Regions from separate parts of the Zobellella sp. An-6 genome, predicted to be linked through region 2. Evidence: predicted binding sites of a transcription regulator. Region 2 holds the regulator's gene; each other region holds the start of a gene.
What was found. The regulator LexA, encoded in region 2, represses DNA repair genes until DNA is damaged. The targets are predictions, from matches to a motif close to ANCTGTNTNNNNANACAGNT.

Region 1 (10,169 bases), 1.8 Mb from region 2:
CTCCAGCCGCCTGGGTGCCAAGGTCAAACACCTGAAGCGTAACGAAAACAGTGCCTTCGAACTGTTCCAGCAGGCCTTGGTGGAAACCCTGGACGGCATCCACGAGATCCGCGCCGCCAACCGGGAGCGGCACTACCTGCTGCGGGTGATCGACCGGGCACGTGCGGTGCGCGACACCGCCATCGACTACGCCTGGAAGAGCGAGGCCGCCGGCCGGGCCAGTTTCCTGCTGTTCCTCTCCGGGGTTGAGCTGTTCCGGGCGGTGGGCATGATCATGGTGCTTTACACCGACCTGACCGTGGGCCAGATTTTCGCGGTGTTCAGCTACCTCTGGTTCATGATGGGACCGGTGCAGGATCTGCTCAACATGCAGTATTCCTTCTACGCCGCCAGCGCGGCCCTGAAGCGTATCAACCGTCTGCTGTCCCTGGGGGGCGAACCGGATCCTGCGGGCAGCCTCAACCCCTTTGCGGGTGTGACCACCCTGCCGATAGAGGTCCGGGGACTGAGTTTTTCCTACAACGGTGAGCGCAAGGTGCTGGATGATGTGAGCCTGCAGATCCGGGCCGGGGAAAAGGTGGCCCTGGTGGGAGCCAGTGGCGGCGGCAAGTCCACCTTTATCCAGTTGCTCTTGGGTCTTTACCCCGCCGATGCCGGCGAAATCCGTTTCGGTGGCGTCAACTGCAAGGACATCGGCTTCGCCACCATCCGTGAACACGTGGCCACGGTGCTGCAGCAACCGGTACTGTTCAACGATACGGTCAGGGCCAACCTCAGCCTGGGGGATAAGCACGCCGATATCGACCTTTGGCAGGCGCTCAGGGTTGCCCAGCTGGATGAGGTAGTGGCCGCCATGGCGCAGGGTCTGGACACGGAGCTCGGCCGGCGCGGGGTACGGCTGTCGGGCGGCCAGCAACAGCGCCTGGCCATTGCCCGCATGGTGCTGAAAAACCCCGCCATCGTCATCCTGGACGAGGCGACCTCGGCGCTGGATACGGAAACCGAGCAGAAACTGCATCAGGCGCTGGCGAATTTTCTGAGTGGCAGAACCACCCTGATAGTGGCGCACCGACTGAGCTCGGTACGCCAGGCGGACAGGGTGCTGGTATTTGAAGACGGCAAGATCAGCCAGTCCGGCACCCATCACGAACTGCTGGAGCAGCCCGGACTCTACCGTACCCTTTACTATTGAGGGCTCAGGCGACGACTTTGATATCGGCGGCCTTGTCCGTCTTCCTGGCGGTTTTTTTCTTGGGTCCGGCAAGCTGCTCTTGGTGCTGGGCCAGATAGAGGGCCAGCGCCTCGCGGTCATCCTCGCCCAGGGCTACCGGCGCCGAGGCCAGCAGCGCGTCCAGGTGCTCGGCCAGGTCGAGCAGGCGATCATAAGCGTCCGCTTCTTTCTTGTTGGTGAACGTCATTTTCTCGATTCCGTTTCTCACTACCAAATACTGTATGGTCACGGCCATAATCAACTCCTTATCTGTATATAAATACAGTAATTCGATATCGCTCCGGTTGCAAGCCCCTCGCTCGGACGCGCCCATCGCCATCGGCGGAAAACGATAGATTATCGGGCCTTAGTGAACTTTTTCCCCCTTCTGCTGGCAGCCTCCGGGATTCTGACCAATAGTTTAGGTTGAAGCGCACCTTTTGGTGCCTTCTCACTAGCGCACGGCTCAGCATATGAGCCATTCCCCTAAGCCAGGTACACGGATTTTGTACCTGGCTTTTTTTGCCCGAGTTCACCCACCGGAGCAGGACACCGACGCTGCGCCCCTGGCAATATTATGTTGAGTTTGTGCGTGTAAAAAATAAGGGAAGCCGATGGCTTCCCGATGTCCCGCCGCTATTTCGCTGTGCCCTTCAGCAAGGCCTCGATGCTGCCTACGGCACCGAGCACACTGCTGGCCTCGTAGGGCAGAAACACCCGATCGCCCTGCTTGCCGATCTCCGGCAGTGTTTTCAGGTATTCCAGTCCCAGCAGGTAACCCACCACCAGCTGCGGATCCAGCTTCTCGTTACCGGCGGACAGTACCTTGTCGATGGCCTGGCGTTGGCCGTCGGCCATCAGGATGGCGGCTTCCCGCTCCCCTTCTGCTACCAGGATATTGGAGCGCTTTTCGCCTTCGGCCCGAGCGATGGCGGCTTCCCGCTCCCCGCTGGCCTGCAGCACCAGGGCGCGGCGTTCCCGCTCGGCGGCCATCTGTTTGCGCATGGCATCTTCCACCTCCACCGGGATATTGATGTCCTGGATCTCGACCCGGGTCACCTTGACGCCCCATTTGTTGCCCGCTTCGTCCATCACGAGTTGCAGCTTGTCGTTGATCTCCTGGCGGGACTCGAACAATTTGTCCAGCTCCATTCTCCCTACCTCGGAGCGCAAGGAGGTTTTGGCCAGGATCTCGATGGCCTGGATCAGGTTCTCGGTCTGGTACACCGCCCGCTCCGGATCGATCACCTGGAAGTAGAGGGCGCCGTTGACGGTGACACTGACGTTGTCGGCGGTGATCACCGACTGGGCCGGAAAATCGAGCACGGTTTCACGCCGGTCGATGCGGGTCTCTTCCTGCACCACGGCGACATTTTCTCCTGCTATGGCCTGGTAGCGGCGCACCTTGATGGAACGCGGCTTGTCTACGAAGGGAATGATCCAGTTGATACCGGGAGCCAGGGTCTTTTGGTAGCTGCCGAGCCGCTCTATCACCACTGCTTCGGATTGTTGCACTATCATCAGCCCCTTGATCAACAGCACCAGGATCAATAAGGAAAATATAATTGTTATCAATAACATGACATCCATGGACTCTTCCTCTTCTGTTAATCAATCACGGCGGTAATGCCGTCAAAACGACGCACCACAACCCGTTGCCCGGCCACCAGCTCGGCGCCGGAATCACTCCGCACCAGGAAGAGGTCGCCTTCCAGTTTTAGACGAAACTCCCCCGAAGCCAACTGCACCAGCTCTCCCTGCTGCCTACGGCCCTCGCCGGCCAGGGCGCTGGTTCGCCGGGAGGGAGACAGCCGGCGGAACAGGCGCTTCAGCAGCGGGGCCAGCACGGCGGCGGCCAGGGCGAAGCTGAACCACTGAACCGCGCTGCCGGCGCCCAGCAGCGCGGCGACCATGGCCACCAGAGCCGCCAGCCCCATGGCGAAGGCGAAGAAACCGGTACCCAGTAATTCTGCTAGCAGCAGTAGCAAGGCGGCCATCAGCCAGAGATGCCAGGCAAGCAAAGACGACCTCCAATGAAAGACACAAACGAGACATCGCTACTATAGTGGAGGCCGAGGGGGATGGAAATGGCTTTGGACTAACGCCACGTGAAGCGTGACGGAGAAGGCCGCTTTGCCGGCAACCGCCCCCTGGCTCCCTTGACGCACCGCCGGTGTAAAGGGGAGCAGGGAAAGCTCCTTGCTCCCCTTCAGCTTCGCGGTTTTAAACGGCCGCCCTGGCCAGCTTGAACAGCTCGAAGAAGTTGGCGGTGGTCTGTTGCGCCACCCGCTCCAGGGAAACGCCTTTCAGCTTGGCGATGTATTCCGCCACGGTACGGGTATAGGCAGGCTCATTCTCCTCCCCCCTGAACGGCACCGGAGCCAGCCAGGGGGAGTCGGTCTCCACCAGCAGCCGCTCCAGGGGCAGTGCCTTCACCACTTCGCGCAGGGTATCGGCACTGCGGAAGGTGACGATACCCGAAATGGAAATGTAGAAACCGAGCTCCATGGCCGCTTCGGCCATTTCCAGCGACTCGGTAAAGCAGTGCAGTACACCGCCGACCCGTTCGGCCCCACCGCCGCGCAGTACCGCCAGGGTGTCGTCCTGGGCACTGCGGGTGTGGATCACCAACGGTTTGTCCAGCGCCACCGCCACGTCGACGTGCTGCTCGAAGGCCCGGCGCTGGAGCGCGGCGGTCTCGGGGGCATAGAAGTAGTCGAGACCGGTCTCGCCGATGGCCACCACCGATGGATGGGCGGCCAGCCGGCGCAACAGGGCCGGATCGTTCTGTTCGTCCTGCTGGTGCAGGGGGTGTACGCCGCAGGAGGCGAACACCTGGGGAAAGGGGGCGATGGCGTCGAGCATGGCGGGAAAGGAGGACAGGCCCACACCGATGCACAGCATGTGATCAACGCCGCGTCGGGCGGCCTTGTCGATGACCTCGGCCATGTTCGCATGCTTGTTGCCGTAGTCGAGTTTGTCCAGATGGCAGTGTGAATCAACCAGCAAAACCGTCTCCTGAATGAATAGTGTCATGATGGGGGCCGGTGGCCGGTCGGGCCCAGAGAGCCAGCCACAGGCCGAGCTGCAGGCCGGCGTTGAGCGGACGACCGCTGGCGGGTTGCAGGATCCGTCGCAGTTCGACCAGACCGGCCAGGGTGGACTCGAGTCGCACCGGACCGAGTCGTCCCAGACGCCGGCTCAGCGGCTCGACGTCGGCCAGACGCAGCGGCGCCTGCAGTCCCAGGGCCAGCTGCAGGGCATCCTGCAACAGCAGGTGCAGCCAGTGCAACTGCTCCGGCTGCTCCAGCAGGGATGACTGCAAGCCCGACAGCGCCGGCCCCGGCTGCTGCGCCAGGGCGGCGAACTGCTCGAGCACCTGTTGTCGCTGCCGATCCGCGCCCCGGGCCAGGTAGTCGCGGGTATGCAAGGGCGAGCCCTGGTTCAGGTTGAGTACCGTTTGGTTGGCGGCCAGGCCTTCCCCGGCGAGCCATGCCAGCACCATGGTGGGTGAAGGCTGCGGCAGCAACCACTGCTGGCAACGGCTGCGGATGGTCGGCAGCAACCGTTCCGACCGGGAAGAAGTCAGCACCAGGGTGGCCTCTCCCGCCGGCTCTTCCAGGGTTTTCAGCAGTGCATTGGCGGCCGCTTCGGTCATTTTCTCCGCCTGCATGATGATCGCCACCTTGCCATGGCCCAGACGGGCACTCTCGCCCAGTACCCGCCCCAGCCCACGGATCGCATCGATACCTATGCTGCGCTCCTCGCCGGTGAGCATATGGAGATCCGGATGGTTGCCGGCAGCATGGAGCCGGCAGGCATGGCAGTGACCGCAGGGGGCCACATTAGTATGTTGGCATAATATTATGCGCGACAACTCGCCGGCAAGCAGCCCCTTGCCCAGGCCGGCCATTCCTTTCAACAGCAGGGCATGGCCCAGGTGCCCCTCCCTCACCCGCGCCTGCAGTTGCAGCAGAGAGGCGCTCAGCCAAGGGTACACAAGCGCCGCTCCAAACAGGCCAGCACCTCGGCCTTGACCTTATCCGGGGAATGGCTGGCATCGATCAGCTCGCAACGTGCGTCTTCCCGCACCAGCTCCAGGTAACGTGCCCGGGTGCGCTCGAAAAAGCCGAGTTGCTCCCGCTCAATACGGTCCAGCTCGCCCCGGGCTCGGGCACGGCTCAGGCCCAGGGCCGGGTCGATGTCCAGATAAAAGGTCAGGTCCGGGGCAAAGTCACCCAGCACCGCCTCCTTGATCTGGCGGATCAGACGGGGCGCTATGCCACGCCCTCCCCCCTGATAGGCTTGGGACGAGAGATCATGCCGGTCCCCCACCACCCAGGTACCGGCCGCCAGGGCCGGCTGGATACGGTTTTTCACCAGCTGCACCCGGGCCGCGTACATCAGCAGCAACTCGGCCTCCATGGTCAGGGGCTCTTCGTGCACCTCCTTCACCAGGGCGCGCATCTTCTCCGCCAAGGGCGTGCCGCCCGGTTCTCGGGTGCTGATCACGGTACAGCCCCGGGCCTCCAGCCAGGCCACCACATGCCGCTGGACCGTGCTCTTGCCGGCCCCTTCCAATCCTTCGATCACAATAAAGCGGCTCATGCTCTTACCTTTTCAGAATGTAGCGACGCACGGCACTGTTGTGCTCGCGCAGGGTCCTGGAAAAATAGTGCCGGCCCTCGCCCATGGCCACGAAATAGTAATAGTTGCTCTCCACCGGCTGCAGGGCGGCGATGATGGCCTCCTTGCTCGGCATGGCGATGGGCGTGGGCGGCAGGCCGTCTATCATGTAGGTGTTGTAGGGCGTGTGCGTCTGCAGATCCCGCTTGCGGATATTGCCGTTGAAGCTGTCGCCCATGCCGTAGATAACGGTGGGATCGGTCTGCAGCCGCATGCCGCTGCGCAGCCGGTTGACGAACACCGAGGCGATCAGCGGCCGCTCCTCGGCGATGCCGGTTTCCTTTTCGATGATGGAGGCCAGGATCAGCGCCTCGTAAGGGCTGTTGAGGGGCAGCCCTTTCATCCGCGCCGCCCAGGCCTCATCCAGGAAACGCTGCATTTCCTGGCGGGCCCGCAGCAGAATGGACACATCCGTATCACCCGGGGTGTAGCTGTAGGTTTCCGGCAGGAAGAGACCTTCCAGCCGTCCCTGCTCCACGCCCAGCCGGGCCGCCAGCTCGGCCTCGGACAGGCCGTCCGACTCCACGTCCAGATATTCCGCCTCCGCCAACCGCTTCTGCCAATCGGCCAGGCGCAACCCTTCCACCAGGGTGATCCGCAGGTGATAGATGTCCCCGTCGACAAACTTCATCAGGGCGTCGCGCAGCCGGGTGCCGGGCTCCAGTTTGTAGGTACCCTGCCGCACCGCCGTCAGTTCGGGGTGGAAACGCAGCCACAGGCGGCGATGCAGCTCGGACACCGGCTCCGGGCTCAGGCGGTTGATGAGATGGAAGGTGGTTTCCCCCCGGGCCACCACGAACAGGGGCTCGGAAGACTCGGCGATCACCATCTGCTCCAGCTTCTGCCACTGGCTGAAGCCGTAGATACCGACGCCTGCCAGCACCAGGGTCAGTACCAGCATCAGCCGTCCCAGCCATTTAATCAGTTTGTTCATAGGCTCGCTGTAATTCTCTTACCGTAGAAAAAGAAGAGGTCGTCCAATGTTCCCCGAGGGCGATGACCGGCACCACCCCCATCAGGGCGTTGCTCAGCCAGATTTCGTCGGCTGCCAGCAGGGAGGCCGGCTCCTCGTCGGCCAGCGTCAGCCGCGCTCCCAGGTAATCCCGGCACCAGGCGCGCACGGTACCGCAAACGCCGCCGTTCGACAAATCCGGTGTGAAAATCTGCGTCCCGCGCCGCCAGAACAGGTTGGCGCTCACCCCCTCCCGCACCCGGCCCTCGCCGTCGAGCACCACCCCTTCCGCCCAGCCCCGCCGCTCGAGCTCAGCCTTGAGCAACACCTGCTCCAGCCGGTTCAGGGTCTTGAGCCCCGCCAGCAGGGGACTGGCACCCAGGCGTCCGTCGCACAGGCCGATGACCAGCCCCCGCTCTCGCCAGTCGTAGTAATGAACGGGAAAGGGAGAGCTGTTCAGCACCAGGGTCGGTTCGCCGCAGCCGTCGATGCCATAGCCCCGGGCACCGGGGCCCCGCAGCAGGCTGATGCGCAACACCTGATCTGTCCCATCCAGAGCGGACTCGGCCTGCGCCTTCAGCCAGGACCAGTCCGGTTCGACCATCAGCAGACGGCGGCAGGCTTCCCGCAACCGTGCCTGGTGATAAGACCAGTGACGCAGCCTGCCGGCCTGCGCATGGAGAGTGGTGAAATGCCCGTCACCCAGTTGCCAGCCCCGGGCCAGTGCCGGCAACGGCGCGCCGGTGGTGATGATCTTCTGCATGGTACCCAAATAAAAAAGCCCGGCACGGAGGCCGGGCTGACGTTGGCCAAGAGGCCATTATAAGCGCTTGAAAATCAATGAGCCATTGGTTCCGCCAAAACCGAAGGAGTTGGACAGCGCATACTCGAACTGGCCGGACTTGGCGGTGTGGGCCACCAGATCCAGATCGCATTCATCGTCCGGATTGTCCAGGTTGATGGTAGGCGGCACCATCTGCTCCTTAAGGGCCAAAACGGTAATGATGGCCTCGATGGCTCCGGCGGCGCCCAGCAGGTGGCCGGTCATGGACTTGGTGGAGCTGACCATCACCTTGTAGGCGTGGTCGCCGAACACCTTCTTCACCGCTTTCAGCTCGGCCACGTCTCCCAGGGGGGTGGAGGTGCCGTGGGCATTGATATAGCCGATGGCCTCGGGGGCGATGCCGGCATCGCGAATGGCATTGGCCATGGCGCTGGCGGCACCGCTACCGTCATCGGGCGGCGCCGTCATGTGGTGGGCGTCACCGCTCATGCCGAAACCGACCAGCTCGGCGTAGATCTTGGCACCGCGTGCCTTGGCGTGCTCGTACTCTTCGAGCATCATCACACCGGCGCCGTCGCCCAGCACGAAACCGTCCCGCTCCTTGTCCCAGGGGCGGCTGGCCTTATGGGGTTCATCGTTGCGGGTGGACAGGGCGCGGGCAGCGGCGAAGCCACCCATGCCCATGGGGGTGGAGGCTTTCTCGGTGCCGCCGGCCAGCATGGCGTCCGCATCGCCGTAGGCGATCATGCGCGCCGCCAGGCCGATGCTGTGGGTGCCCGTGGTACAGGCGGTGGTGGCCGCGATATTGGGACCGCGCAGCCCTTTCATGATCGACAGGTGACCGGACACCATATTGATGATGGTGGACGGCACGAAGAAAGGACTCAGCTTCCGGGGACCGCTGGCGATCAGGTTGCTGTGGTTCTGCTCGATAAGGCCCAAGCCACCGATGCCGGAACCGACAGAGACGCCAACGCGATCCGCATTGGCGTCGGTAATTTCAAGACCGGAGTCGGTCATTGCCTGCAAACCGGCCGCCACCCCGTACTGGATGAACAAGTCCATCTTGCGGGCTTCTTTCTTGGCGATGCCGTGCGCTTCGGGATCGAAGTCCTTGACCAGGCCTGCGAATTTGGTGCTGTAATCGGTAGTATCAAAGTGCTCAATGTTGGTGATGCCGCTTTGACCTGCCAACAGGGCCTGCCAGCTGGCATCGACCGAGTTACCGACAGGAGAGAGCATACCGAGGCCAGTCACCACGACTCTGCGTTTGGACACAGGAGCGTCTCCGAATGGGGTTAAAACGGGGAAAAGAACCGAAGCGGCGGCTGCCACTCCGGTACAGGTTTGTTATTCCTGATTGGCGTTGATGTAATCAATCGCGGCTTGAACGGTAGTGATCTTTTCCGCTTCTTCGTCAGGAATCTCGGTGTCGAACTCTTCTTCCAGAGCCATTACCAGTTCAACGGTGTCCAGGGAATCCGCGCCCAGATCATCAACGAAAGAGGCTTCGGGTTTGACTTCTTCTTCCTTAACGCCCAGTTGCTCAACAATGATTTTCTTTACGCGTTCTTCGATGTTGCTCATGACCAGTATTTTCCTTTAGAAATACGCAAGTGCGTGTCGTTGCGGTAGTGTATTAAATTGACCGTAGTTTGCAAGCCTATTTGAGGCTGGTCTAACCAGAATTTATGCTAAAAATGCAGCAAATTCCGTCAAATAGACACTAACTGCCGGGATTTTCATCATACCATGTACATGCCGCCGTTAACGTGCAGCGTTTCGCCGGTGATGTAGCCGGCGTCTTCCGACGCTAAAAAGGCAACAGCGGAGGCAATTTCTTTCGGGTCGCCCAGACGTTGTGCCGGAACCTGTGACAAGATAGCGGCTCGTTGCTCGTCATTCAATGCGCGCGTCATGTCAGTTTCAATAAATCCGGGAGCTACCACATTTACGGTGATACCGCGGGAGGCCACTTCCCGGCCCAGAGACTTGCTGAAGCCGATGAGTCCGGCCTTGGCGGCGGCATAGTTGGCCTGACCGGCGTTGCCCATGGTGCCCACGACGGAGCCGATGGTGATGATGCGGCCGAAGCGTTTTTTCATCATGGCGCGCAATACCGCCTTGGACAGACGGAATACCGAGGTCAGGTTGGTGTCCAGGATGTCCTGCCACTCCTCATCCTTCATCCGCATCATCAGGTTGTCGCGGGTGATGCCGGCATTGTTGACCAGAATGTCGATGTCGCCGTAACGCTGCTTGATGGTGTCCAGCAGTTGGTTCATGGACTCCGCATCGGTGACGTTCAGCACCAGGCCGGTACCTTTTTCACCCAGGTAGGCGCTGATCGCCTCGGCGCCCTTGTCGCTGGTGGCGGTGCCGATCACGGTGGCCCCCCGTTCGGCGAACAGTTCGGCGGTCGCCCGGCCGATACCCCGGCTGGCCCCGGTGACCAGCACCACTTTACCGGAAAAACTCATAATGACTCCTTTAAACCGTGGGGAGGATGGTGGCGAAAAACACGCCGACTCGCCGTA
Region 2 (10,169 bases):
GGTACCCGGCTGGTGGTCACCAACCGCCTGGATGCGGCCTGGGAATGGCTGGCCCTGGGCGCGGCCCTGGTGTTGCTGGCGCAGCTGTTCCAGACCCAACTGCGCCAGCCTTTCCGCTACCTGTCCGACCGCAAGGGCCACTTTGCCCTGCCGGCCCCGGAAGAGCAGCCCTGGCTGTACCGCATCGTCACCGTGCTGGTGCTGAGCGCCCTCATCATCTGGCCCTTCGTCGGCTCCCGCGGCGCCGTCGACCTGGCCACCCTGACCCTGATCTACGTGATGCTGGGGCTGGGGCTGAACGTGGTGGTAGGCCTGGCCGGCCTGCTGGACCTGGGCTATGTCGGCTTCTACGCGGTGGGTGCCTATACCTATGCCCTGCTCAACGCCTACCTGGGACTGGATTTCTGGACCTGCCTGTTGATCGCCGGCGGCATGGCGGCCCTGTTCGGCTTTCTGCTCGGTTTTCCGGTGCTGCGCCTGCGCGGGGACTACCTGGCCATCGTCACCCTTGGCTTCGGCGAGATCATCCGCATCCTGCTCAACAACATGACGGAATTGACCGGTGGTCCCAACGGCATCGCCGGTATTCCCAAGCCGACCCTGTTCGGGCTGGAGTTCGAACGCCGGGGCGAGAACCTTTTCCACGAGTTCTTCGGCATTGCCTACAACTCGGGGCACAAGGTGATCTTCCTCTACCTGCTGGCACTGGTGCTGGTGGTGTTCACCATCTTCATCATCAACCGGCTGCTGCGCATGCCGCTCGGCCGGGCCTGGGAGGCGCTGCGCGAGGACGAAATCGCCTGCCGCTCGCTCGGCCTCAACCCGACGCTTATCAAGCTGAGCGCCTTCACCATCGGGGCCGCCTTCGCCGGTTTTGCCGGCAGCTTCTTCGCCGCCCGCCAGGGCTTTATCAGCCCCGAGTCCTTCGTGTTCATCGAGTCGGCCATCATCCTTGCCATCGTGGTGCTGGGCGGCATGGGCTCGCAGATTGGGGTGGTGCTGGCGGCCATCGTCATGACCATACTGCCGGAGCTGACCCGGGAGTTTAACGAATACCGCATGCTGTTGTTCGGCCTGCTGATGGTATTGATGATGATCTGGCGACCCCAGGGCCTGCTGCCGATGCACAGACCCCACATGGAGCTGAAATCATGACCGAGCTGTTAAGGGTATCCGGCCTGACCATGCGCTTCGGCGGCCTGGTGGCCGTGGACGGGGTGGCGCTGTCCCTGGGAGAGCGGCAGATCGTCTCGGTGATCGGCCCCAACGGGGCCGGCAAGACCACGGTGTTCAACTGCCTGTCCGGCTTCTACCGGCCGAGCGGCGGTACCGTCAATTTCAAGGGGCAGGAGATCCAGGGCATGCCCGGCCACAAAATCGCCCGCCTCGGCATGGTGCGTACCTTCCAGCACGTACGCCTGTTCAAGGAGATGACGGTGCTGGAAAACCTGCTGGTGGCCCAGCATCGTCATCTCAATACCAACTTCCTCTCTGGCCTGTTCAAGACCCCCGGCTTCCGCCGGGCGGAGCGGGAAGGGCTGGAGCGGGCCCACTACTGGCTGGAAAAGGTGAGGCTGACCGAGTTTGCCAACCGTACCGCCGGCAACCTGGCCTACGGCCAGCAGCGCCGGCTGGAGATCGCCCGCTGCATGGCGGCCCGGCCGCAACTGCTGATGCTGGACGAGCCGGCGGCGGGGCTTAATCCGAACGAGACCCATGAGCTGGATCGACTGATCTGCGATCTGCGCGACAACGAGGGGGTCAGCATACTGTTGATCGAGCACGACATGAAACTGGTGATGGGCATCTCCGACCATATCTACGTGGTCAACCAGGGCCGGCCCCTGGCCGACGGCACCCCGGAGCGGGTGCGCAACAACCCCGACGTGATCAAAGCCTACCTGGGAGAAGCCTGACCATGCTGCAAGTGGAGAATGTGAGCGCCAGCTACGGCAAGATCCAGGCGCTGGAGGAGGTGTCCGTCCATATCGACAAGGGGGAGATAGTCACGCTGATCGGCGCCAACGGGGCGGGCAAGACCACCCTGATGATGGCCATCTGTGGCGACCCCAAGCCGACCCAGGGGCGGGTGCTGTTCGAGGGGCAGGACATGAGCGCCCTGGACACTGCCACCATCATGCGCAAGGACATCGCCATCGTACCCGAGGGGCGGCGGATCTTTTCCCGGCTGACGGTGGAGGAAAACCTGCACATGGGTGCCTTCTTCGTGGACAAGCACGAGCACGAGGGCCTGCTGGCGGAGGTGTACCAGATGTTCCCCCGGCTCAAGGAGCGCATGCACCAGCGGGCCGGGACCATGTCCGGTGGCGAGCAGCAAATGCTGGCCATCGGCAGGGCACTGATGAGCAAGCCGCGGCTGCTGCTGCTGGATGAGCCGTCGCTGGGTCTGGCTCCCATCATCATCGCTCAGATCTTCGACATCATCGCCCGTCTACGCGAGGAGCGGGGCATGACCATCTTCCTGGTGGAGCAGAATGCCAACCAGGCACTGAAGTTGGCGGACCGCGGCTATGTGCTGGAAAACGGCCGTATCGTGCTGGCCGACACCGGTGCCGCCCTGCTGGTCAACGAGCAGGTGCAGCGGGCCTACCTGGGCGGGTGATGCCAAGGCCGCCGCTATTGGGTAAACTGCCCTAAATTCATGCGAGGAGTGAGTGATGGAGCAGTTTGCCCATATTTCGGTGGCGGAAGCGCACACCCTGCTGGCCGAGGGTCGCGCCCGGCTGGTCGATATCCGCGATCCCCAGTCTTTTGCCCTGGCGCACGCCGAAGGGGCCTTCCACCTGACCAACGACAGCCTGGTGCGGTTCACCAACGAGGTGGACTTCGACACTCCGGTCATCGTGATGTGCTACCACGGCATCAGCAGCCAGGGCGCGGCCCAATACCTGATCCACCAGGGCTTCGAGGAAGTCTATAGCCTGGATGGCGGCTTCGAGGCCTGGCGCCGCACCCAGGCGGTGGTCGGGGCCGGATGAAGCTGCTGCTGGTGCTCGATGATCCGCGCCGGGCCCAGGCCTTTGTGGATTATTTGGCCGATATCGGGCTCAAATGCGAACTGACCCTGGACGACGACAACAACGTCAGCATCTGGCTGGTCAACGAGTCCCGCTACCAGGAGGCGCTGCAGGAGGTGAAACGCTTTCTGGCCGAGCCCCTGCATCCTCGTTACCAGGACGCCTCCTGGCGTCAGGGCGACACCCATGTCCGCTTTAGCCATGATCGCCAGGCGGCGGGTTGGCTGAGCGATCTGCTGCGCCAGACCGGACCGGTGAACCTGCTGGTGCTGCTGGCCTGCCTGCTGGTCTACGGCCTGAGCTGGCTGGGACTGCCGATGTTCGGCTTGCTGTCCTTTCCGCCCCGCTGGGAACAACTGCTGGGGCTGGAGTTCTGGCGCGCCTTCACCCCGGCGCTGCTGCATTTCTCCCTGATGCACCTGGTGTTCAACCTGTTCTGGTGGTGGTATCTGGGGGGCATGGTGGAACGGCGCCTGGGACACGGCAAACTGTTGTCCCTCTTGCTGGTGGCGGCGGTGTTGCCCAACCTGATGCAATACTGGGCCAGCGGCCCCCGCTTCGGCGGCCTGTCCGGGGTGGTCTACGCCCTGTTGGCCTATGTCTGGCTCAGCGGGCGGCTCAACCCGCTGCGGGGCATCGGCCTGCCGGATGGCATGGCGGTGTTCATGGTGGTGTGGCTGGTGCTGGGCTTTGCCGGCGTGCTGGGACCGGTGGCCAATCTGGCCCACCTTGGCGGCGGCCTGATCGGCCTGGCGCAGGCCCGGCTAGACAACAGCTCCCGGCGTTACTGATAGAGGAAGTTGGTGAACAGCAGGCGGCGGATGGGTGCCTGGCCGGTTTCCTTCAGCAGCAGGTCGTTCAGTCGGCGCAGGCCTTCGCTGGCCAATTCGGTGCGGGCGGCCAGGGAGCGGATCTCCTGCTGGTTCTTTTCTGCCAGCAGGTTGTTGACGGCGTCCCGCAGCAGCGGCATATGCTGCTCCACCAGCGGCATCTGGTCGGCCTGCTCCAGCATCAGCTCGATGGACACGCGGATATAGCCCAGGGTCTGGCCGGAGTTCTGGTAGTTGGTAATAATGTCCGGCGTCATGGTGTAGTATAGGGGCCCTTCGGAAGTCGGGGGTGCTTCCTGTGCCTGGGCGCGGCCCGTCGCCGCCAGCAAGATGCACAGCGCAGCGATGCGTAGCATAAACAATGTCTCCAGCCTTGGTTTCTGGAGCGCATTGTTTAAACAAATACCGGGCCGGTCAAGTAAATACGTGATTTTTAAAGCAACTGAGTCGTGTCTTTTTATATGTGTATCCGTTATTTCAGGAATCAGCCGTGACGCCCTCTGTCGATCATCTCTGGCACTGGACGGCGGCGCTGCCGCAGCGGCGGCCCACCCTGTGCGATTGGCTGCGGGATCCCGGTTCCCTGACCGAGCGTTTGCGCCGGCACAGTCGTGACTTCCGGGTGGAGGTGCTGGCCAGCGATGTCCTGTTACCCCTGAGCCCGGAACAGATGGCCCTGCTGGACACCGAACTGGCCTATTGCCGGGAAGTCTTGTTGTATTGCGACGGCCGGCCTTGGGTCTATGCCAGTTCCCTCTATTCCCCGGCCACCCGGGCCGCCATGCCGGAGCTGACCGGCCTGGGACGGCGTGCCCTGGGGGAGCTGTTGTTCGATGCCCCGGACCTGCAGCGTTCCTCCTTCGAGTTCACCGAACTGGCGCCCGTCGACTATGAACGGCTGGTGGCGCGGGCAGGGGCGACTGGCACCCTCTGGGGCCGGCGGTCCGTGCTGGCCACCGGGCGAGCCCGGGTGCTGGTGACCGAGCTGTTCCTTCCCGCCGTGCCCGCCTATCAGGAGCCTGTAACATGACCACCCTGACTTCGCCTTCCCGCCCGCGCTGGCGTGCCTACATGGCGCTGGCCCGCATGGACAAGCCCATCGGCAGCCTGCTGCTGCTCTGGCCCACCCTCTGGGCCCTGTGGATCGCTGCCGACGGCCTGCCTTCCCCCTGGGTGCTGCTGGTGTTCGTCGCCGGGGTGTTTTTCATGCGCTCCGCCGGCTGCGTGATTAACGACTATGCGGACCGCCATATCGACGGCCACGTCAAGCGCACCCAGGCCCGGCCGTTGCCCGCCGGCGAGCTGACCGAACGCCAGGCGCTGGGCTTTTTCGCCCTGCTGGTGGGCCTTTCCTTTGTGCTGGTGCTGACCACCAACGCCCTCACCATCGGCCTGGCCTTTGCCGGCCTGTTCTGGGCCGCGCTCTATCCCTTTATGAAGCGGTTTACCCATCTGCCCCAGCTGTTTCTGGGTATCGCCTTCTCCTGGGCCATTCCCATGGCCTTCTCCGCCCAGGCAGACAGCCTGCCGGCCGGGCTCTGGTTGTTGTTTGCCGCCAACCTGTGTTGGACGGTAGCCTACGACACCATGTACGCCATGGTGGACAGGGATGACGATCTCAGGATTGGGGTCAAGTCCACCGCCATCCTGTTCGGCCGGCGTGACAAGCTGATCGTCGGCCTGCTGCAACTGGCCACCCTGCTGCTGCTGGTGGCGGCCGGTCAGGTGTTCGCCCTGGCTGCGTCTTTCTACTGGGGGCTGTTGGCCGCCGCCGCGTTGTTCGTGTACCAGCAGCGACTGATCCGGGACCGGGAGCGGGCGGCCTGCTTCCAGGCTTTCCTCAACAATAACCATGCGGGCATGGCGGTGTTTGCCGGCCTGGCCTTGGCGCAGTGGTAACCCTATCGCCGCCCTTGGCTACAAGGAAAGGCCGGCCGGGAGGAGCGACACCGTGGTTTATTGTGCTTGCCCTGCGGGATTTACTGGATATACTGACAGTTAGCTGTATAAAAAAACAGGTTTCCTATGAAAGCGCTAACCCCTCGCCAGTCCCAGGTGCTGGAGATCATCAAGGAGCATATCCAGCAGACCGGTATGCCGCCCACCCGTGCCGAGATCGCCCAGTCCCTGGGCTTCAAGTCCGCCAATGCCGCCGAGGAACATTTGAAGGCCCTGGCCAAGAAGGGGGTGATCGAGATGATGCCCGGCACCTCCCGGGGGATCCGCCTGGCGCAAGAGGAGGAAGCGGGAGAAGAGCCGGGTCTGCCGCTGATCGGGCGGGTAGCCGCCGGTGAGCCCATCCTGGCACAGCAGCATATAGAGAGCCATTACCGGTTGGATCCGGCCCTGTTCCATCCGCCGGCAGATTTCCTGCTACGGGTCAAGGGAATGAGTATGAAGGACATCGGCATCATGGACGGCGACCTGCTGGCGGTGCACAAGACCGGTGAGGTGCGCAACGGCCAGGTGGTGGTGGCCCGGCTCGACGACGAGGTCACGGTCAAGCGCTTCCGGCGTCAGGGCAGCAGGGTCAGCCTGCTGCCGGAGAACGAGGAGCTGTCGCCCATCGAGGTTGACCTGCGGAGCCAGGAGCTGATCATCGAAGGCCTGGCGGTGGGCGTGATCCGCAACAGCGATTTTTAAGAACCTGTTGGCAATCTTTTGTTCTAGGCCAACGGGCACTACTCCGCCGACACGCCGTGGGATCCGATACTCATCACTTCGACCTGCTGCGAACATTCACTGGATGTTCGGTCAGGCCGAAATGGCTCGTCACGGCGGACAAGCTCGCCCCATGGGGGCTCCACCGCGCCTTCCCTGGCGCGGTGGGTCGGTGCAGCCGCAGCCTTTGTCCCCCAAAGCTCAGCGGCGCCTATTGCCTCTTCGCTGGGTGGCCACAGGCCGCCTAACAAAAATCATAAACAGGTTTTAAGCCACTTGCTTCCCTGGGGATGGGGGCCTAAGATGCGCTTCCCGCTTCCCGCTTCCCGCTTCCCGCTTCCCGCTTCCCGCTTCCCGCTTCCCGCTTCCCGCTTCCCGCTTCCCGCTTCCCGCTTCCCGCTTCCCGCTTCCCGCTTCCCGCTTCCCGCTTCCCGCTTCCCGCTTCTTTTTCATTTTTTTACTTTTTCATAATCAATGCTTTACTTAGTGTGTGCCGGACCGATGGACGCGGTGGTTCGGTAAGCACTGACTCTCTTTCGAGTGCGCCAAAATAAAGGACTAAGACTTTTGGGGGTGCGTGTGAAGCCGATTTTTCTGCTGCTGTCGCTAGTGGCACCGCTGCCCGTGTGGGCGCAAAGCCGTCTCAATATGACCCAGGGGGTCACCGATATCAGCCAGAAGGTGTATGGCCTGCACATGACCATACTCATCATCTGCGCGCTGATCGGCCTGGTGGTGTTCGGGGCCATGTTCTGGGCCCTGCTCCATCACCGCAAGTCCAAGGGGGCCAAGGCCGCCCAGTTCCATGAAAGCACCAAGGTGGAAATCCTCTGGACCATCATCCCCTTCCTGATCCTGGTGGCCATGGCCATTCCCGCCACCCGTACCCTGATCGCCATGGAGGACGCCAGCCAGTCGGATCTGACGGTGCAGATCACCGCCTCCCAGTGGAAATGGCACTACCGCTACTTCGATGAGGACGTCGAATTCTTCAGCCTGCTCGCCACCCTGCCCCAGGAAATCGACGGCAGCCTGCGTAAGCGCGACAACTACCTGCTGGAAGTGGACCGGCCCCTGGTGTTGCCCACGGATCGCAAGGTGCGCTTCCTGATCACCGCCGATGACGTCATCCATTCCTGGTGGGTGCCGGCCTTCGCGGTCAAGAAGGACGCCATTCCCGGCTTTATCAACGAGGCCTGGACCCGCATCAACCAGCCCGGTCTCTACCGCGGCCAGTGCGCCGAGCTGTGCGGCAAGGATCACGCCTTTATGCCGATAGTGGTGGATGTCCGCCCGCCCGGCGAGTTCGACGGCTGGCTGGCCCGGGTGAAGGCGGAGCAGGCCGAGGCCCGGGCCGCCGAGCAGGAATTGCTGGCGATGGAAATGACCATGGAAGAGATGATGACCCTGGGCGAGCAGGTGTATCAGCGCAGCTGCGCCGCCTGCCACCAGGCCAATGGCGAGGGTATACCCGGCGCCTTCCCCGCGCTCAGGGGCAGCAACATGGTGCTGAACGACAGGGCGTCCCATATCGATATCGTGCTCTACGGCAAGGAGGGCACCGCCATGCAGAGCTTCGACCGGCAGCTGGCGCTGAAGGAGCTGGCCGCCGTGATCACTTACGAGCGCAACGCCTGGGGCAACGACACCGGTGATCTGGTGCAGCCCAAGGACATCCATCAAGCCAGGCAGGGACAATAGGGGGCAGGGATGACGCAGTTAGACCGGACACAAACCGCGGACGACCAGCTGGACGTGGCGGATGACCATCACCACCAGGGCCCGGCCAGGGGCATCATGCGCTGGCTGTTGACCACCAACCACAAGGACATCGGCAGCCTCTACCTGCTGTTCAGCCTGGCCATGTTCCTGCTGGGCGGCAGCATGGCCATGGTCATCCGCGCCGAGCTGTTCCAGCCCGGCCTGCAGCTGGTGGATCCCAATTTCTTCAACCAGATGACCACCATGCACGGCCTCATCATGGTGTTCGGTGCCGTCATGCCCGCCTTTGTCGGCCTGGCCAACTGGATGATCCCGATGATGATAGGCGCTCCCGACATGGCGCTGCCGCGCATGAACAACTGGAGCTTCTGGATCCTGCCCTTCGCCTTCCTGCTGATGCTGAGCTCGTTGTTCATGCCCGGCGGCGGCCCCAACTTCGGCTGGACCTTCTACGCCCCCCTGTCCACCACCTATGCCCCGGACAGCACCGCTCTGTTCGTGTTCGCCATCCATATCATGGGCATCAGCTCGATCATGGGGGCGATCAACGTCATCGTTACCATCTGGAACCTGAGAGCGCCAGGCATGACCTGGATGAAACTGCCCCTGTTCTGCTGGACCTGGCTGATCACCGCCTTCCTGCTGATCGCGGTGATGCCGGTGCTGGCGGGGGCGGTGACCATGGTGCTCACCGACAAGTATTTCGGCACCAGCTTCTTCGAGGCGGCCGGCGGCGGCGACCCCGTGCTGTTCCAGCATATCTTCTGGTTCTTCGGCCACCCCGAGGTGTACATCATGATCTTGCCGAGTTTCGGCATCATTTCGGCCATCGTGCCCACCTTCAGTCGCAAGCGGCTGTTCGGTTATGCCTCCATGGTGTATGCCACCGCCTCCATCGCCGGGCTGAGCTTCCTGGTGTGGGCGCACCATATGTTTACCGTGGGCATGCCGGTGGCGGCGGAGCTGTTCTTCATGTACTGCACCATGCTGATCTCGGTGCCCACCGGGGTCAAGGTGTTCAACTGGGTGGCCACCATGTGGCGCGGCGCCATCAGTTTCGAGGTGCCCATGCTGTTCGCCCTGGCCTTTATCGTGCTGTTCACCATCGGCGGCTTCAGCGGCCTGATGCTGGCCATCACCCCGGCCGACTTCCAGTACCACGACACCTATTTCGTGGTGGCCCACTTCCACTACGTGCTGGTGTCCGGCGCCATCTTCTCGATCATGGCGGCGGCCTACTACTGGATGCCAAAATGGACCGGCCACATGTTCGACGAGCGACTGGCCAAGTGGCATTTCTGGTGCTCGGTGATTTCGGTCAACATCCTCTTCTTCCCCATGCACTTCCTCGGGCTGGCCGGCATGCCCCGGCGCATCCCCGACTATTCGCTGCAGTTTGCCGACATCAACGGCTTGGTCAGTATCGGCGGCTTTGCCTTCGGCCTGTCCCAGCTGATCTTCGTGGCGGTGCTGGTGAAATGCATCCGCGGCGGCGAAAAGGCGGCGGCCAGCCCCTGGGAAGGGGCTCACGGTCTGGAGTGGACGGTGCCCTCGCCGGCGCCCTACCACACGTTCAGCACCCCCCCGGAGATCGAAGGCAATGGATCACGGTAAAAAAGCACTCAGACTCGGCCTGATGGCGGTCGTCATGTTCGGCTTCGGCTTCGCCCTGGTACCGCTGTATGACGTGTTCTGCGATCTTACCGGCCTGAACGGCAAAACCGCCACCACGGCGGCGGCGGAGTCCAGGGCCATGGACGAGCAGCGGCTGGTGACGGTGGAGTTCGTCACCTACAAGGCCAAGGGCCTTAACGGCGATTTCGAATCCTCGGTGCGGCGGCTGCAGGTGCATCCGGGCGAGATGCACCAGGTAGACTTCACCGTGACCAGTCATGCGGCGGAGGACAGGGTGCTGCGG
Region 3 (10,169 bases), 2.1 Mb from region 2:
CCCCCTTTCACCCGGGAATTGCCATGACCCTGGATATCTCCGTTTTTCTGCTGCTGGCCGCCACCGGCCTGGTTGCCGGCTTCCTCGATGCGGTGGCGGGCGGCGGCGGCCTTATCACCATTCCCGCCCTGCTCAGCGCCGGCCTGCCGCCCCACCTGGCGCTGGGGACCAACAAGGTCGCCGCCAGCATCAGCTCGCTGACCTCCGCCACGACCTTTTATCGCCAGCGGCTCTTTACCCCGGCCTTCTGGTGGCGGGCCTGCCTGGCCGCCGCCCTGGGCGCCCTGGCCGGCACCCTGCTTATCAACCAGATCAGCGCCGTCTGGCTGGAAAAGGCCCTGCCGCTGCTGATCCTGATGGTGGCGGTGTACACCGTGCTCAACCGCAAGCGCGAGCCCCAGGGGACACAACTGCCCAAGGCCGGGCCCCGGCTGTATCGCCGCCAGTGGGGCCAGGGACTGCTGCTCGGCGCCTACGACGGCGCCTTCGGTCCCGGCACCGGCGCCTTCCTGATCGTGTCGGGCATGGCCCTGTACCGGCTGAATATCCTGCTCGCCTCGGGGCTGGCCAAGCCGATGAACTTTATCAGCAACTTCGTTTCCCTGCTGACCTTCGTCGCCCTGGGTCAGGTGGACTGGCTGCTGGGCCTCGCCTTAAGCCTCGGCATCATGGCCGGCTCCTTTATCGGCGCCCGCTCCGCCATTCGTTTCGGCGGCGGCTTTATCCGCCCCATCTTCGTGCTGATGGTGCTGGCCATCTCCGCCAAGCTCGCCTGGCAGGCCTGGTTTTGACCGTTGCGCTCCGGGCCATTAATTGCCACAATCCTGCGCTTTAGTGGGTATTTGGTTCAATTACTTAGCAGCCCGTTACGGGAATCATAATGGCTCAGGAGCCCCAGATGAAAATGCGTTCAACCCTCGCCGCCCTGGTTGTTGCCGGCCTGTCCTTTGGCGCCAGCGCGGCGACCTTCGAAGCCCAGCAGCCCTACCAGATCTACCTGGTGGATGGCGAAAAAACCGCCAACAGCATCACCAAGTCCATCCATAAGGTGGAGATCGGTGAGGGCAAGCACCAGTTTGCCGTGGCCTATACCAAGGACTTTTCAAACCGCTCGGAAGTACGCCTGCTGAACGGCGATCCCGTTATTATCACCCTTGAGGTTCCGGCTGATGCTCAGTTGAGTCTTGATTACAGCCCCCCCATCAACTACCAGCTTACACGCCAGTTCCTGCGCGAACAGGAGACCCAACTGCGGGTGGTCGACAAGGCCAGCGGCCGGGTGATGGAGGCGGATATCTTCACCATCCCCACCCCGGCCGGCCTGGATACCGGCCGCGGTATCCAGAGCTATCTGCAGGAGCAGGGCAAGGCCTTCAACGGTCGCACCGAGGCCGCCGTGGCCGCCGCCCAGGCAAAATTCGGCGAGGCCGCCGTCGATGCCGATGCCCTGGACATGCTGAAACACTGGTGGAACGCCGCCGACAAGGACACCCGCCGCGCCTTCCAGATCTGGCTGATCCAGCAGCAATAACCGGCAGGTCATTGCGCAGAAAAGGCACCCGCGGGTGCCTTTTTTCATTTGGTCAGAAACTCGAGCCGGGCTGTTCCAGGAACCGCTTTTCTTCCTCGGTAGACGCCCGCCCCAGCAGGGCGTTGCGATGGGGATAGCGCCCGAAACGGGCGATGATGTCCCGGTGGCGCACCTCGAACTCCAGGTTGTCCGTCAGGCCGTTCTGCTCGAACAGCGCCAGGGCCACGTCGTGCACCTTGAGCGACTCGCTGTGCATAAAGGGCATGTAGAGAAACAACCGCTCCTGCGGACTCAACCCCTTCTCGGCACCGTTGCTTATCGCCTCCTGGGCCAGCACCAGGGCCATGCCATCGGCGGCAAAGGCTTGCGGCCTGCCCCGGTAAATGTTGCGGGAAAACTGATCGAGCACGATGATCTCCGCCAGCCTTCCCCGGGTCCGGGTGCGCCATTCGAACAGTTCGCCCAGGCAGGCCTGGGCGTGCAGCCGGCCGAAGCGGCGGCGGATATCCATATCCAGCTCGGGGCTCTTCACCCACCACTGGTCCGGGTCCAGTTCTTCAAACCAGAATTGCAGTACAGACTGATACATGAACATCCCCTCTACCATGGCTAGTGGCCACAGTATAGGGGATGCTTCGGGAAGTGGCGGGCTCAGAACACCAGGTGGGCGATCAGGGCGATCACCGGCAGGGTGACCAGGGTCCGCAGCAGGAAGATCACGAACAGCTCGACGATATTGACCGGGATCTTGCTGCCCAGCAGCAGGGCGCCCACTTCGGACATGTAGATAAGCTGGGTGACCGACAGGGCGGCGATCACGAAGCGGGTCATGTCGCTCTCGATGGAGGTGGCGAGAATGGCCGGAATAAACATGTCGGCAAAGCCCACCACTATGGTCTCGGAAGCGGCGGCGGCTTCCGGGATCTGCAGCAGCTCCAGCAGCGGCACGAAGGGCAGGCCCAGCCAGGTGAACAACGGCGTGGTTTCCGCCACCACCAATGCCAGGGTACCGAAGGCCATCACTACCGGCAACACGCCGAACAGCATGTCCAGGGCATTGTGCACCCCGGTGCGGGCCACCTGCCCCATGCCCTCTACCTTGCCGGCCCGGGCCAGGGCCAACGCATAACCGTGGCTCAGGCGGGAATAACCGGCGGGTGTGCTTTCATCGTCGGCCGGGCGGGTCTCGCCATTGATGAAGGTGTCTTTCTTCCAGCTGAGCGGCGGCAGCCGCGGCACCACTATGGCCGCCACTATGCCGGCCAGGCATACCGCCAGGTAAAACTGCACGAACATGTGCTCCAGCTTGACCTGGGCCAGCACCACCAGGCTGAAGGTAATGGACACCGCCGAGAAGGTGGTGCCGATCACCGCCGCTTCACGCTGGGTATAGTGGTGGCCTTCGTACTGCTTGCTGGTCAGCAGGATACCGACACTGCCGTCGCCCAGCCAGGAGGCCATGCAGTCCACCGCCGACCGGCCGGGCAGGCGGAACACCGGGCGCATCAGGCCGGTCAGCAGGGTGCCCACGAACTCCAGCAGGCCGAAGTCCAGCAGCAGCGGCAGCAGCAGGCCGGCAAAGATGAACACCGCGAACAGCACTGGCAGCAGGTCGTTCAGCACCAGGCCGCCGGTGTCCCCGCTGTACAGCAGCTCGGGGCCGGACTGGGTAAAGACCATCAGCACGAAGGCCGCGCCCAGCAGCCGGCTCGCCAGCCATACCGGCCGCACGTTGAACAGGGTATTCAGGAACAGGCTGCGGGTCACGAAGGCCGGCTTGAGCAGGGTGGTCAGCAACGACAGCAGCGCCGAGAGGGTGATGAGCACGGTGACGATGGCCGTCAGCCGGTCGGACAACAGCGCCTGCAGGCTCTTGGCCAGTACCGCTATCATGATGGTGAGATCGCCGTTATAGCTGACCGGAGTCATAAACAGCAGTATGCCCGCGAGCGAGGGCAGCAGGAACATCAGCAGGTTTCGCTTGCTTGCCTCGCCCTGCACCGTCAACGTCTTTTCCATGGTTACTCCTTCCTTATCGGGCAACAGCACCCAACTCGGCTAAAAAAGGTAAAAAACCGCACTTTTATGCAGCCCAGCCAACCAACCCAGAATAAAAACAACTTTTAAGCGCATAAGTTGCCAATAAAGAGATGGCTTGCTGAATACTTATTTTATAGCCAAATATATTTAATCAAAACATTTAATCGAAACATAAACCCAAAAATATGGATCTTGTTAGATATTTGTTCTGCATTGTTAATTTCAGGGGGGAGTATAAGGATTTTGTACGCGCATGCAAACAGATCCGGCGCACAAAACGGAAACAAGCCTGATGGTACAGCGTGGGCATGAAGCGCCAGGGCAGCCGGTGTACACCGGGCCGCCGGCATATTTCGGTGACGCCTGACAGCGCCGGAGACAGGGCATTTCACCACATCGCCGCGATGTTCATCGTTGTTTTTTCGGCAACAGGCTATCGGGCCGGATACGGTGCCATGAGTGAATAGACCCCGGGGATGGCGCCCGGCTCCATATGCCGGCGGGGTCGGCATCCAGAACCGGCTATGCGGCTACAGATGTGATGAAGGCGGGGCGCCCGGCTGCCGGCCGGCGCCCTCAAGCGGGAGTCATGCTTTCGGAGTTACGACTTTCGCCGCAACACAAAGCAGAGTTCATCGAAAAACTGCCGTTCGCCGCTGGCCACCCGGGGGTTGCTGTTTCCCTCTGCGATGCGGCCAAGCAGGGTCACCTCGAAATCGGCCCCGAACAGCCGCCTGACTTCCTGCTCGTTCACCGCAAAGGGAGGAGACTCGTGCTGCACCGGGGCGTAATCCAGGGTCACCAGCAGCATGGCCGCCCCCGGATTGAGCAGCCGCGCCAGCAAACGGGCATAGAGCGGCCTGACCGGCTCGGGCAAGGCGACCAGGGCAGCCCTGTCGTAGGCGGCATCGAAACGCCTGCCCAGGGATTCCGCCTGGAAGAAATCGCCTTCATACAGGCTGAAACCGCCGGCTTGCCAGCAAAGATAATGAACCAGCTTCTGTTGCTGTGGCAATACGCCCGCCTCACTGAAAAAATCGCGGATAGCCAGCGGAGACAGCTCGAAGCCGGCGACATGGTGGCCCTGCTCCGCCAGCCAGTGCATGTCGCGGCTCTTGCCGCACAGGGGCACCAACACCTCGGTGTGCTCGGGCACCCCCAGCTGCCGCCAGAAACGGCTGAGCAGTTCGTTAACCTGCTGCTGGTGAAAGCCGATGCGCGATGACTGCCAGCGTTGATGCCAGAATTGGGCGTCCATTTCATCTCCCGTAATACAATAAGGAGGACTACTATCTCAGGACTCATCCGGTCATTTCAAGCCGCCTTGAACTGGTTGCTGCCAGTGTCGTAGTGGTAGCCAATCCGGGCCATGCGTGCGTTTACATGGCCGCTGTCCAGCTCATACAGCGCCAGCAGGGCTTCCAGGCTTTCACACTCCAGGCGCAGCTTTTCGTTGAGGATGCTGAGCAGCATATGATCGTCCATCTGTTCCAGTTGTGCCTTGTTCATGTCCCTCTCCTGGCTGCCGTTCTTTTGTAGTCAGTATAGATTGGGCCCCGTGGGCCACCAGCCCACAATACTGTAAATTTAAACAGTATTTTTCTTGACCTGTCCCCTCGATGATCGATACTGTATATATAAACAGTAAAACAACAGGGAGTGCATATGGCCACCATCTTGTTATCGCGCGTTCAGGCTGTTCCCGCCTTGTCCCGGCAGTGGCAGCGCCCAGCAGAACCCACCGCCATGGCCACCACATTGGTCGAGTGGATAGAAGACTGGAGCAACGGCCGCCAGGGCCAGTTGCTGGCCGAGTTGGCCGCCATCAGCCGGAGCCGCCGCGGATGGATACTGATGCTCAACACGCCTGCGCCCCTGTCGCCTCGCGCCCTGGCCACCACCGGCGTGGACCCGGCCCTGGTCGTCGACATGGGCAAGGGAGTGCTGCAGCCCCTCGGCCTGGTGCACCGGGCCATCGCTCACAAAGGCATAGCGGCGGTGGTGTGCTGGCAATGCCGGCCGGTGGCCGGGCAACGTCAGTCACTCGAGCAGGCGGCACAACGGCACCGCAACAGGGTATTCCTGATTGCGCCAACTAACGAGATGCCGGCCCTGCACTGAGGCAGGGCCGGAAAAGAAAAGGTTACGCCAGCTCGCGGCAGACCAGATCCATCATCATGCGGATATGGCCGGGCTGATCATTCAGGGCGGGGATATAATGATAGGCTTCGCCACCAGCGGCCATGAAGAGCCCCTTGTTCTGCTCTGCGATCTCTTCCAGGGTTTCGAGGCAGTCGGCGGAAAAGGCCGGGCAGATCACGTCCAGCCGTTTAACGCCCTCCCCCGGCAGGGCCTTCATGGTGTCGTCGGTATAGGGCTGCAGCCATTCTTCACGCCCGAAGCGAGACTGAAAAGTGGTGCGCCACTGGTGACGCTCCAGCCCCAGTTCGGCGGCCAACAGTTCGGAGGTTCGGTGGCATTGCCGGCCATAGGGGTCGCCTTCATCTTCGTAGCGCTTGGGGATGCCGTGGTAGGAAAGCAACAGCAACTCACCCCGGCCGTGCTGTTCCCAATGCCGGCGGACCGATTCGGCCAGCGCCTGGATATAACCGCCGTGATCATGGTAGTCGTGGATAAAGCGAAAGGCCGGCACCAGGCGTTCTTTTTTCATCAGTCCCGCCCAGCTGTCGAACACCGATGCCGTGGTGCTGACCGAGTACTGGGGGTAAAGCGGCAACAGAATCACCCTGTCCACGCCGGCCGATTTCAGCTCCTGCCAGGCCGTCGCCATGGAGGGTTCGCCATAGCTCATGCCCAGGGCGACCGGCATGTCGATGCCCGCTTCCTTCAGCGCCTCGCCCAGTGCCTTCTGCTGGTGCCGGCTGATCACCATCAAGGGTGAGCCTTCTTCCCACCAGATCGACTGATAAAGCCTGGCAACCTTGGGCGAGCGGAAGGGCAGAATGATGCCGTGCAGCAGCGGGCACCACAAGGCCCTGGGAAGATCAACCACCCTGTGGTCGTGCAGAAACTGGCTGAGAAAAATTTTTACCGCCTTGGCGGTGGGGGCGGTGGGGGTACCCAGGTTAACCAGTAAGACGCCTGTTTTCACCTTGTTACCATATCCTGAATAGAAAAGGCCGGGAGCCAAGGGGCACCCGGCCGAAGAACGGTAGAATTAAGACAGAATATCGGTCAGTTCGCGGCTGACTTGCTCGACCGACTGGGTACCATCCACCTTGTAGTGGCGGGTATGACCGGCTTCGGCCTCTTGCTTGTAGTAGTCGATCAGCGGTGCGGTTTGCTCATGGTACACCGCCAGGCGCTTGCGTACCGTGCTTTCCTCGTCGTCGGCACGGATCACCAGCTCTTCGCCGGTGACATCGTCCTTGCCCTCCACCTTGGGCGGGTTGTACACCAGGTGGTAAACCCGGCCCGAGCCCGGATGCACCCGGCGACCGCTCATGCGCTTGACAATTTCTTCGTCCGGCACCGCGAATTCCAGCACGTAGTCGACGGGAACACCGGCTTCCTTCATGGCGTCGGCCTGGGGAATGGTGCGCGGGAAACCGTCGAGCAGGAAGCCCTTGGCACAGTCGTCTTGGCTGATGCGCTCTTTAACCAGACCGATGATGATATCGTCGGAGACCAGTTGTCCTTGATCCATGACTTCCTTGGCTTTCAGCCCCAGCGGGGTGCCGGCCTTGATAGCGGCACGCAGCATGTCACCGGTGGAGATTTGCGGAATGCCGAACTTCTCCATGATGAATTGAGCCTGCGTTCCCTTACCCGCGCCCGGAGCACCCAGCAAAACGATGCGCATAACAGCGTCCTCTTCTGATTAGTTATTACATAATTTGGGGCATGATTGTGTCATGACACCGGCATGGGGACAAGGGAGAGGAAGGCCCTGTTAGACCTATTGATGAGATTGACGGCAAGCCTCGCCTTCACAGCCGTGCCGAACGATACCTGCCTCCCCGCCGGGGAATCGCCTGGCCATCATACCCCGGATAACGGTCGGTCCGCCTGCTCGGTGTCCCTCATCTGCACCCGGGATGGGCACTAAACTGAACATAGGGCATGGCAATATGGGTCCTCCGGGGAGCAAGGCATGCAGCTGCAGACGTTCAGCGCCAACACCAGAGGTAACGACTTCGCCATCGGCGATCTGCACGGCTGCTTTGACGCGCTTCGCGCCAGCCTAGCCGAGGTCGGTTTCAATCCCGGGCGTGACCGTCTGTTCAGCGTGGGCGACCTGATTGACCGGGGTCCCCGCTCCCTCGACTGCCTTAGCCTGGTGTTCGAGCCCTGGTTTTTCGCGGTGCAGGGCAATCATGAGCAGATGATGTGGGCCGCCCTGGAATGCGCCGGCCCCGGGGCCCTGGCGCAGTGGGTCATGAACGGTGGCCAATGGGGCTTCGAGTACGACTGGTCCGAGCTGAAGGCCTATGCCCGCACCGCCCTCGCCCGCCTGCCCCATGCCATCGAAGTGGAGCTGAACGGCAGCAAGGTCGGCCTGGTACACGCCGAGGTCCCCGAGCGGGATTGGCACAGCCTGCACCGGCCACTCACCCCGGTCCAGCTTGCCCAGCTGGTATGGGCCCGGGAGCGGCTGGCCCGACGCGACGCCACGCCCATCGCCCATGTCGACCTGGTCCTGGCCGGACACAGCATAGTCCCCGAGGTTACCCGACTCGGCAACATGCTGTATATCGACACCGGCGCCTTCACCCCCCGGGGGCATCTGACCCTGCTGGAAATCCGCAGCTGGCTCTGAGCCGCCGAGCCTGGTACCACCGCACCATGTCGGTTGGCCCTGGCTTCGGTGGCCCGGATGCAGTGTGATGCCACTTGCTAGCAATTTCATAACAATTGGTTAGCAGAAATTACCACCGTCAGGCAAATGGATGTGATAAAGGAAACGCGATGGATAACACAAGAGACAAAACGGCATGGTCGGCCATGCTCCTGGCTTCTGCCATGACCTTTTCCGCCGGGGCCGCTACGGACGGGGGCGAAGCCGAAACCATCTACTATAATGCCCGGGTCATCACCGTCAATGACCACTTCGACATTACCGACGCCGTGGCCATCAAGGCGGGACGGATCATGGCGGTCGGCAGCCATGATCAGTTGCAGGAGCTGGCCGGAAACGATACCCGGCAGATCGATCTGCAGGGCAAGTCCCTGCTGCCCGGCTTCTATGACGGTCATATCCACGTGGGGACCGGCCCCCGCCCCTTCGGTGCCACCTTCAGCATTCCCACCCCGGATCAGTTAACGGAAATACTGGCCCGGGAGGCCGCCAAGGTGCCGGCCGGTGACTGGCTGGTCGGGATGATGAACCGCCCCCATTGCCATATGCAGATGCCCGACCGCCGGGAGCTGGACGCCATCGTGCCCGACCACCCGGTGATGCTGGCCTGCGGCGTGCTCAAGCTCACCCTCAACTCCAGGGCCATCGAACTGGCCGGGTTGAGCAAGGACACGCCGGACCCCAAGGATGGGCTTATCGTACGGGACGAGCAGGGCGAGCCACAGGGCGTACTGACCATGGGCGCGCGACGCTACGCCACCCGGGTCATCCCCAACCCGGCGCTGAGTGACGACAGCGCCCGGGACAACCTGCGCGCCCAGTTGGCAAAATTCCTGCCCATGGGGGTCACCAGCGTCAATATCGCCGGCGTGCGCCCGAACGAGTTGCGCCTGATCCAGGATGTCTACCAGCGCTGGGGCGACGAACTGCCCCGAGCCACCCTGCAGATTTTCCTGTTTCCCGGTTACGACGATGTCGAGTCCAGCCTGGCCGAACTCGACGGACTCGGTTTTCGTACCGGTATTGGCGATGAACGGCTGAAACTCGGCGCCATCAAGATGAGCATGGACGGCGCCATAGCGGTACCGGACTTCAGGACCCTCAAACCCTATGACGGCCAGGTGCGCTTCGATGAACGCGGCCCCTGGGAAAACCGGGAGGGCAATTTCGACGGCGTGACGGTGATCCCCAAGAACAGCCTGTACCGGGTGGCCAGCCGGGCCCATGAGCTGGGCTGGCAGCTCGGTATCCACACCATAGGGGATGCCGCCGTGGTCGAGGCGGTCGAGGTGCTGGAGCGGGTGCTGCGGGAGCGGCCCCGGGAGGATCACCGCCACCATCTGCATCACCTGACCATCAGGCCGCCGGAGGAGACCCTCGCCAAGATCGCCGAGCTGGAGCTGATCGTCGATACCCAGCCCAACTATACCTACTACAACAACGCCTTTATGCTGGCGGCGGTGAGCGGCAACCGGCTGGAGCGGCAGAACCCGCAACGCTCCCTGCTGGATCACGGCATCCGCATCGCCTACGGCTCGGACGGCCTGCCGCATGGCCCCCTGCTCGGGATCTGGGCGGCGGTGAACCGCCTCGGCCATGACGGCAAGGTCTATGGTGCCGAAGAGGCGATTTCCGTGGAAGAGGCGATCCGGGCCTACACCCGGGGACCGGCCTACCTGACCTTCGACGAACAGGAGCGCGGCAGCATCGAGGCGGGCAAGGTGGCGGATCTGGTGGTGCTGGCGGAAGATCCCCTGAGCATCGATCCCCGGCGACTGC

Region 1: a site for LexA is predicted at 1,479-1,498, ahead of ACT7DK_RS09975 (YebG family protein). Genes of this name have one in related genera too.
Region 3: a site for LexA is predicted at 5,199-5,218, ahead of ACT7DK_RS11050 (DUF4250 domain-containing protein). Genes of this name have one in related genera too.

What each region holds. Positions count from the first base shown of each region.
Region 1 covers NZ_CP199259.1:2,138,572-2,148,740, forward strand. The annotation lists gene ACT7DK_RS09970 (ABC transporter ATP-binding protein) at 1-1,192, shown strand, start outside; gene ACT7DK_RS09975 (YebG family protein) at 1,197-1,466, opposite strand; gene ACT7DK_RS09980 (SPFH domain-containing protein) at 1,847-2,791, opposite strand; gene ACT7DK_RS09985 (NfeD family protein) at 2,818-3,231, opposite strand; gene ACT7DK_RS09990 (TatD family hydrolase) at 3,434-4,246, opposite strand; gene holB (DNA polymerase III subunit delta') at 4,209-5,210, opposite strand; gene tmk (dTMP kinase) at 5,195-5,818, opposite strand; gene mltG (endolytic transglycosylase MltG) at 5,823-6,830, opposite strand; gene pabC (aminodeoxychorismate lyase) at 6,814-7,611, opposite strand; gene fabF (beta-ketoacyl-ACP synthase II) at 7,669-8,910, opposite strand; gene acpP (acyl carrier protein) at 8,983-9,219, opposite strand; gene fabG (3-oxoacyl-ACP reductase FabG) at 9,378-10,112, opposite strand.
Region 2 covers NZ_CP199259.1:298,235-308,403, forward strand. The annotation lists gene ACT7DK_RS01335 (high-affinity branched-chain amino acid ABC transporter permease LivM) at 1-1,155, shown strand, start outside; gene livG (high-affinity branched-chain amino acid ABC transporter ATP-binding protein LivG) at 1,152-1,916, shown strand; gene ACT7DK_RS01345 (ABC transporter ATP-binding protein) at 1,919-2,623, shown strand; gene glpE (thiosulfate sulfurtransferase GlpE) at 2,679-2,999, shown strand; gene glpG (rhomboid family intramembrane serine protease GlpG) at 2,996-3,829, shown strand; gene ACT7DK_RS01360 (flagellar basal body-associated FliL family protein) at 3,823-4,224, opposite strand; gene ACT7DK_RS01365 (chorismate--pyruvate lyase family protein) at 4,359-4,898, shown strand; gene ubiA (4-hydroxybenzoate octaprenyltransferase) at 4,895-5,767, shown strand; gene lexA (transcriptional repressor LexA) at 5,894-6,511, shown strand; gene coxB (cytochrome c oxidase subunit II) at 7,109-8,230, shown strand; gene ctaD (cytochrome c oxidase subunit I) at 8,240-9,865, shown strand; gene ACT7DK_RS01390 (cytochrome c oxidase assembly protein) at 9,852-10,169, shown strand, end outside.
Region 3 covers NZ_CP199259.1:2,362,463-2,372,631, forward strand. The annotation lists gene dinG (ATP-dependent DNA helicase DinG) at 1-27, shown strand, start outside; gene ACT7DK_RS11025 (sulfite exporter TauE/SafE family protein) at 24-791, shown strand; gene ACT7DK_RS11030 (YccT family protein) at 899-1,531, shown strand; gene ACT7DK_RS11035 (DUF924 family protein) at 1,584-2,120, opposite strand; gene ACT7DK_RS11040 (YjiH family protein) at 2,183-3,550, opposite strand; gene ACT7DK_RS11045 (thiopurine S-methyltransferase) at 4,173-4,829, opposite strand; gene ACT7DK_RS11050 (DUF4250 domain-containing protein) at 4,886-5,080, opposite strand; gene ACT7DK_RS11055 (hypothetical protein) at 5,318-5,692, shown strand; gene hemH (ferrochelatase) at 5,715-6,683, opposite strand; gene adk (adenylate kinase) at 6,750-7,394, opposite strand; gene ACT7DK_RS11070 (metallophosphoesterase) at 7,686-8,351, shown strand; gene ACT7DK_RS11075 (amidohydrolase) at 8,501-10,169, shown strand, end outside.